Regions from separate parts of the Kitasatospora nipponensis genome, predicted to be linked through region 2. Evidence: riboswitches for the same ligand, from Rfam matches in the RefSeq annotation. Region 2 holds a riboswitch; each other region holds the start of a gene.
The links. Region 2 has a riboswitch for cobalamin ahead of ABD323_RS26955 ((2Fe-2S) ferredoxin domain-containing protein). Riboswitches for the same ligand answer to the same signal wherever they lie in the genome.
Positions count from the first base shown of each region.

Region 1: another riboswitch for cobalamin. It lies ahead of cobN (cobaltochelatase subunit CobN); the one in region 2 lies ahead of ABD323_RS26955 ((2Fe-2S) ferredoxin domain-containing protein).
Region 3: another riboswitch for cobalamin. It lies ahead of ABD323_RS21440 (cobalamin biosynthesis protein); the one in region 2 lies ahead of ABD323_RS26955 ((2Fe-2S) ferredoxin domain-containing protein).

Region 1 is NZ_BAAALF010000203.1:8,338-10,591, reverse strand. It holds gene cobN (cobaltochelatase subunit CobN) at 1-991, opposite strand, end outside; cobalamin riboswitch at 1,097-1,220, opposite strand; gene ABD323_RS34405 (GNAT family N-acetyltransferase) at 1,487-1,957, opposite strand; gene ABD323_RS34400 (hypothetical protein) at 1,956-2,254, shown strand, end outside.
Region 2 is NZ_BAAALF010000119.1:10,748-13,001, reverse strand. It holds gene ABD323_RS26960 (formylglycine-generating enzyme family protein) at 67-741, opposite strand; cobalamin riboswitch at 840-1,010, shown strand; gene ABD323_RS26955 ((2Fe-2S) ferredoxin domain-containing protein) at 1,042-1,476, shown strand; gene ABD323_RS26950 (N-acetylglucosamine kinase) at 1,490-2,254, opposite strand, start outside.
Region 3 is NZ_BAAALF010000078.1:19,544-21,797, forward strand. It holds gene ABD323_RS21440 (cobalamin biosynthesis protein) at 1-741, opposite strand, end outside; cobalamin riboswitch at 869-1,005, opposite strand; gene ABD323_RS21445 (RNA-guided endonuclease InsQ/TnpB family protein) at 1,311-2,254, shown strand, end outside.

The DNA.
Region 1 (2,254 bases), on a different contig from region 2:
GGCGCCGCTCGGCGGCCGGGATGTGCCGCAGCCGGGCGTGCCGCACCGCGATCCCGGCCACCCGGGCCGAGCGCTCGGGGTCGGCCACGTAGACGGTCAGGCCGTCCTCGTCCAGCTCCTTGAAGGAGAACGGGACGGTGATCAGCCGGCCGTCGAACTCCGGCACCGCGACCTGGGTGGCGGTGTCCAGTGGGGAGATCCCGTCGTCGCTGCCCTCCCAGGTCTCCCGCGACCAGGTCAGGCAGAGCGCCTGGAGGATCGGCCGGTCCAGCGCGGCGAGCGCGCCGGCGTCCCAGGCCTCCTCGTCGCCGCCGGCCGAGGCGTCCGCCGGGCGGGTGCCGCCGGCGGCCAGCACGGTCGTCACGATGGCGTCGGCGCGGCCCAGCTCGGCCAGCAGCTCGTCCGGCGCGCCGCGCAGCGAGGAGCAGTAGAACGGCAGCGCCTGCCCGCCGGCGTCCTCGATCGCGGCGCACAGGGTGTCCACGAAGGCGGTGTTCCCGCTCATGTGGTGCGCGCGGTAGTAGAGGACGGCGACCGAGGGGCCCTCGGTGCGGCGGGCGGCGCGCTCCAACGGTCCCCAGTCGGGGGCGGAGGCCGGCGCCGCGAAGCCGTGGCCGGTGAGCAGCACGGTGTCGCTGAGGAAGGAGGCGAGCTCGGCCAGGTTGGCCGCGCCGCCGTGCGCGAGGTAGGCGTGCGCCTCGGCGGCGAGGCCCGCCGGGACGGTGGACAGCTCCATCAGCTGGGCGTCCGGTGCCTGCTCGCCGCTGAGGACGATCACCGGGCGCGGGCCGGCGAGCAGTGCGTCCAGCCCCTCCTGCCAGGCGCGGCGCCCGCCCAGCAGGCGCACCACCACCAGGTCGGTGCCCTCCACCAGCTCGGGCAGCTGCTCGGGCGTCAGGCGGGCCGGGTTGCCCAGGCGGTAGCCGACCGGGCCGGTGGCGGCGCGGGCGGAGAGCAGGTCGGTGTCGGAGGTCGACAGGAGCAGGATCACGCGGCGGCCCTCCCGCGGCGGTCGGCGGTGACGGGCATGACGGTGCGCATACGGCGTGCCTTCCTCGGGGTCCGCGCCCCGTGGGGGAACCCCGGCCGAAGGCTGGGGGGAGGGTCGAGGACGGCAGGAGTTCCTGGCTCCCACGGCGACTGAACCGTGGTCACAGTGGCGGGACCGCACCGGCTTCGCACCGGTTTCCTCCCCTGACGCCGTCTCTGGCGTGGACAGGCCGACCGGCCCGTCCGGCGCCATCCTAACGGGCGGCCGCCGCGGGCCGACCGGGGGCGAGCGGGTCCCGCGGTGGCGGGCCCGCCGGCCGGCGATACGGCGGCGATACGGGGGTGGGCCACGATGGCCGCGACGGGTGCTTGGGCCGGTACTGACACGGGGGTCCGGCCCACGCCCCGCGCTCCACGTCGCCCGCCCCTGTGCCCCCACGACAGAGGCGCGCGACGGGGTGCGGACGCCGGGGCCGCCGCCGCCCGCGCTGCCGCACTACGGCAGGTCCAGCTCGCCGACCACCTGGTCGCCGCTGAGCTCCCCGGTGGGACGGAACCCCAGACCCAGGTAGAAGCCCTGCGGACCGTGCTCGCCGAGCCCCCAGGTGGTGGTCACCCGCGTCCCGCCGCGCCGGCGGACCTCCTCGGCCACCGCCCGCACCGCGAACCGCCCGTACCCGCGGCCCTGTTCCCCGGCGGCGATGTTCAGCCGCCAGAGGCCGTCGCGGGGCCGGTCCCGCGGGTCGGCGGGGTCGAAGCGCACGCCGAAGAAGGCCATCAGGAAGCCGACCACCCGCTCGCCGTCCACGATCAGCCGTGGCCAGGCGATCTCCTGGTGCACGTAGGCCTCGGCCAGCGACTGGGCGACCGGGGAGGCGAACTCCCGCTGCTCGGGGCGGACCTCCAGGGCGCAGGCGGCCAGCACGTTGTCCGGGGTGATCTTCTCCAGGCGGAGCGGGGACGTCATGCGAACCACCCTAACCAGCCTGGCCAGGGGATTGTCGACAGTGTCTGCGGAGCGGTGGCGGACACGGTCGGCGCTGAACGTCGGTTCGACCCTGGGGATCGCGGTGGCCGCCGGCCCGACGCAGCTGTGGGCGGCCGTGCCGGGCACCGGAGGGGCGCTGCTGGTGCCGGCCGCCGTCGCCGCCCTCGGGGTGCTGCCCGCCGCGTTGCTGCCCGCGGTGCGGGCGCTGCGGCGGGCGGAGGGTGCGAGCGGTTCACTCGAAGCGGGTGGCCGCGCACCGGGGCGAGGCCCTCGGAC
Region 2 (2,254 bases):
AGTCTGATGACCTGAACCTGCCCTGTGCGGCCCGCCCCGCGCGGGGCGGGCCGCACAGGGCGCGGATCACCGCAGGACGGTACGCGCGACGCGGAATCCCACGTCGTCGACCTGGAACGTCGGGTGGCTGCGGCGCCGCGCGGAGGTCCGGCAACTCCACTGCTCATCGAACCAACCACCGCCGCGGAGCACCCGGTAGGCGCCGTAGACCTCGGCGTCGTAGACGTCCCAGCACCAGTCCCAGACGTTGCCGAGCATGTCGTGGAGCCCCCACGCGTTGGGCCGTCTGCCACCCACCTCGTGGATGCGCTCGTGCGAGTTCCCGCGGTACCAGGCGATCTCGTCGAGCTCCCCGTAGCGCGGCCCGGTCGTCCCGGCCCGGCAGGCGTGCTCCCACTCGGCTTCGGTCGGCAGCCGGTACCCGTCGGCGGACTCGTCCCACTCGATGACGTCGGCCTCGGCACCGAAGTGGTAGGCGGGCGTGAGGCCGGCCCGCTGGGACAGGGCGTTGCAGAACCGCGTCGCGTCCCACCAGGAGACGGACTCGACGGGCAACCGGTCCCCGGACGTGGCACTCGGCCGACGGCCCGTGATCCGTGCGTACAACGCCTGGGTGACCGGGGATGCCGCGAGCTGGTAGGGCGCCAGGTCGACCGACCAACTGCGCCGGGTCCGCCGGTCCGACAACGTCACCCGCCCCGGCGGGATGGCGACCAGCTCGTTCCCCGTCATCAGGTCCATGATCCGGGGATCCTAGCGAGACATTCGCGTCGACGTGGGCTGCGTCACTGTGGGTTGACGGGCCGTCGCCGGGTGCGGCAGGGTCGCGCACGAGATGCACGAGCATCCGAGACCACGGTGTGCAGGAACCCGGTGCGAGTCCGGGGCGGTCCCGCCACTGTGACCGGTGTCCGCCCCTTCCGGCGAACTCCGCCCGGCGGACGGGCGGTTCGGAGGTCCGGGGTACGGCGCCGGGAGTCAGAACACTGACCCGTGGTTTCTCCGACGGTTGGGGCGCGGACCCCACGAGGGAGTTCTGCGATGCCACCGGTCGACCCTGCCCGCCCGCCGGGTGTGGACGTCATCGTCTGCCGTGGCTGCTGCTGCGGCAGCGCCACCAAGCGCCCCGGCACCGATCACGCGGGCCAGTTGGCCGCCCTGGGTGCGGCCGTCGAGTCCCTGCCGGACGCGAAGCTGCTGGTCACCGAGTGCCTGGGGCCGTGCGAGGTCGCCAACGTCGTCGTCGTGCGCTCCCGCGGGCGGCTCCCGGGCGAACCGCGGACCGGGCCGCTCTGGTTCGGGAACCTGACCGACCCGGCCGACACCGCCGAGCTCTGCGACTGGGTCCGCCGGCTCGGCCGACGGCCGTCGGGGGCGGGGGCGGCGGCGGGGGCGGCGCTGCCGGCGGCGCTGGAGTCGCTGCGGATCCCCGCGCACGGGCCCGGCAGGCGCACGCGCGCGGCTCCGGCGCAGTGAGCGCCACCTCCGGTCAGCCCGGGCGGGCCGCGAGTCGGGCGGCGGCGGCCACCGGGTCGTCGGGCGAACCGACCGGCCCGGGCGGGGCGGCGGCGCGCAGGCGGGCGGGCAGCCGGGCGCGGATCGGGGGGGGGGGGGCGGCGGCCACGGGGTCGCGGGCGGACCCGACCGGCCCGGGGGGCCCGTCGGCGCGCAGCCGGGCGAGCAGCCGGTCGCGGATCGGGCCGGGCGTGGTGGCGACGCTGCCGGCCAGCACGATGGGCTCGCAGGGGTGGTGGATGGCGCGGATCAGCTCGACCAGTCGGGCCGAGGCGGCGTCGGCCAACCCCTCGGCGGCCGGGTCGCCGGCCAGGGCCAGCTCGCTGACCAGCGGGGCGAGGGTGGCGAGCCGGTGCGGCGGACCGTCGTAGGCCCAGCGCACCAGGGCGGTGGGATCGGTGACGCCGCACGCGGCCAGCACCGCACGGCCCAGCGGGTCGGTGGGCCGCGCGTGCGCCTGGCCACCCCCTCCACCGACCCCGCCGACCCCGCCCCCCCCGCCGCCAAGCGCCCGCCCGAGTCCGCCGGCGGTCGCGGTCACCACCGGGTCGGCCGCCCCGGGAGCGGAGCCGGGGTCGAGGGTGGCGGCGTCACCGTCGGCGCCGGGGTGGGAGATCCGGCAGCAGATGGTGCCGGTGCCCGCGATCAGCACCGTCCCGGCCGCCGCGCCGCTGCCCGCCACGAACGCCACCACGGCGTCGGAGACCAGCCGCACCGGCCCCGGCAGGCCGAAGGCCGT
Region 3 (2,254 bases), on a different contig from region 2:
GCCGTCGCGGCGCCAGACGCGCCAGGCGGTGCGCCGCCCGGCGGGCGGCGCGGCCGCCACGGTGAGCAGCGCGGTCAGCCGGGCACCGGGCCAGCCGGCCAGGTCGTCCAGCCGGGCCGCCGCCCAGCCGAACCGGCGGTACTTCGCGGACTTGTGACCCACCATCGCGTCCAGCGTGTTGACGGCCCGGAAGGCGAGCAGGCCGGGCGGGCCCGCCAGCGCGCCCCAGACCAGGGCGTTGACGACGGCGTCGGCGGTGTTCTCGGCCACCGACTCGACCACCGCGCGGGCGATCTGCGCTCCGTCCAGCGCGCTCGGGTCGCGCCCGCACAGGTGCGGCAGCCGCTCGCGGGCCGCGTCCAGGTCGTCCGCGGCGAGCGCGGCGCCGATGGTGCGCGCCTCGCGGGTGAGCGAGGTGCCGCCGAGCACCGTCCAGGTGGCGAGCGCGGCCGTGGCCACGGGGGCCGCGGTGGCGACAGGGGCCGCGCCACGGGTGCGCGCGAGCGCCAGCCGCTCGACGCCCACCGCACCGGCCGCCACCGCGCCCACGCAGAGCGCGGTGTGCAGCGCCCCGGCGCCCCGGTGGTCGCGCCACAGCGCGCGCTCCAGGCGCCCGGCCGCCCGGCCGAAGACGGCCACCGGGTGCCCGCGCCCGGGGTCGCCGAAGCGGGCGTCGGCCGCGTATCCGGCCAGCGCGCCCACCGCGTAGGGAAGGGTTGCCCGCACCGCACCCACCGGCATCAGCCGGCCGGCGGGACGGCGGGCGGGAGGGTGGGTGGAGCGGCCGGGCCGGGCCGTGGCGGGGCGGGCAGCATCAGGATGTGTCCTCACTCAGGGTCCGCGCCCTGGATCGACGAACCGGGGGCGAGAGTCTCCTGGCTCCCCGGGTAGCTGACACACCCTCGGGCCTTCCAACGATCCTGTGGCGGACCGCCGTGACCATGACGTCGAGCGTGCTCCCCGGTGACAGTGGCGGGACCGCGCCGGATTCGCACCGGCTTCCTCTCTGTGCCTCCGTATGGCCCGTGGATCCCATCACGGCCCGGAACCGGGAGTCAACCGCGCCCCCGGAGTGGTGGATCACACCGGCGGCCCGGTGGCGAACCGTCACCAGGTGATGCCCAGGCCTTCAGGCCGGGGAGGAATCCGATGTCCCACGTGGCGGGTCAGGTGCAGCCGATTCGCCGCCGGGCGGATCGGCGTCCACCATCCGTGACCCCCCGGGGCCCAGATCACCGTGTCCGCTGTCAGTGGTGCGTGGCATGGTGATCGTCAGTCGGATTGGTGTGTGGGTTGCGCCGGGGGTGTCAATGGAGAGCGGGGATGCCGGATTCGCCCGGTACACCTATCGGCTTCGTGTGTCGTCCACCGCCTTGTCCGGCCTCGAAGCCGAATGGGCCCGCTGTCGGTGGGTGTGGAACGAGTGTGTGGCGAAGTCCCGTCAGCGTTCCGTCGCCAACCGCACCCGCCCCGAGGGCGGCGAGAAGGTGACGTGCGGTCCGGCCGAACTGGACCGGATGCTGACCGAGGCCCGTGCCGCCATGCCGTGGTTGCGCGAGGGCGCGAGCGTTCCGCAGCAGCAGATCGTCCGGGACTTCGCGAAGTCCCGGACGAAGGCGCTCAACGATGTGAAGGACCGCCTGCCGATCAAGCGCCGCGCGGGGATGCCGAAGATCAAGAAGAAGCGCGAGGCGCTCCCGTCGATGAACTACACCCGGCGCGGCTTCCGTATCAAGGACGGCCGCTTACACCTGGCGGGCGGAATCGTCCTGATGGTGGTGTGGTCCCGCGACCTGCCCGCCGACGCGAGCAGCGTGCGCGTGTACCGCGACAGCGTCGGCCACTGGTACGCCTCGCTCGTCGTCCCTGTCGAAGCGCAGCCGCTCCCCGCCGTCGGTCGCTGCATAGGCATCGACTGGGGAGTGACGGAGACCGCGACCACCACCAGTGACACCCATGATCTTCCCCACCCGGAGCACGGACGCGACGCGCGGGTGAAGCTGACCCGGTATCAGCGGCAGATGGCTCGCAGGAAGCCGGGACGCGGTCAGGGTGCGTCGAAGGGCTACCTTCGCGCGCAACGGAGCACGGCGAAGGCTCACAAGAAGATCGCCCGGCAGCGTCAGGACACCGGCCGCAAGTGGGCCAAGGCCGTCGTGCGAGATCATGACCTGATCGCGGTTGAGGACTTCCGTCCGAAGTTCCTCGCCAAGACGACCATGGCGCGCAAGGCCGCCGACGCGGCGATCGGCGC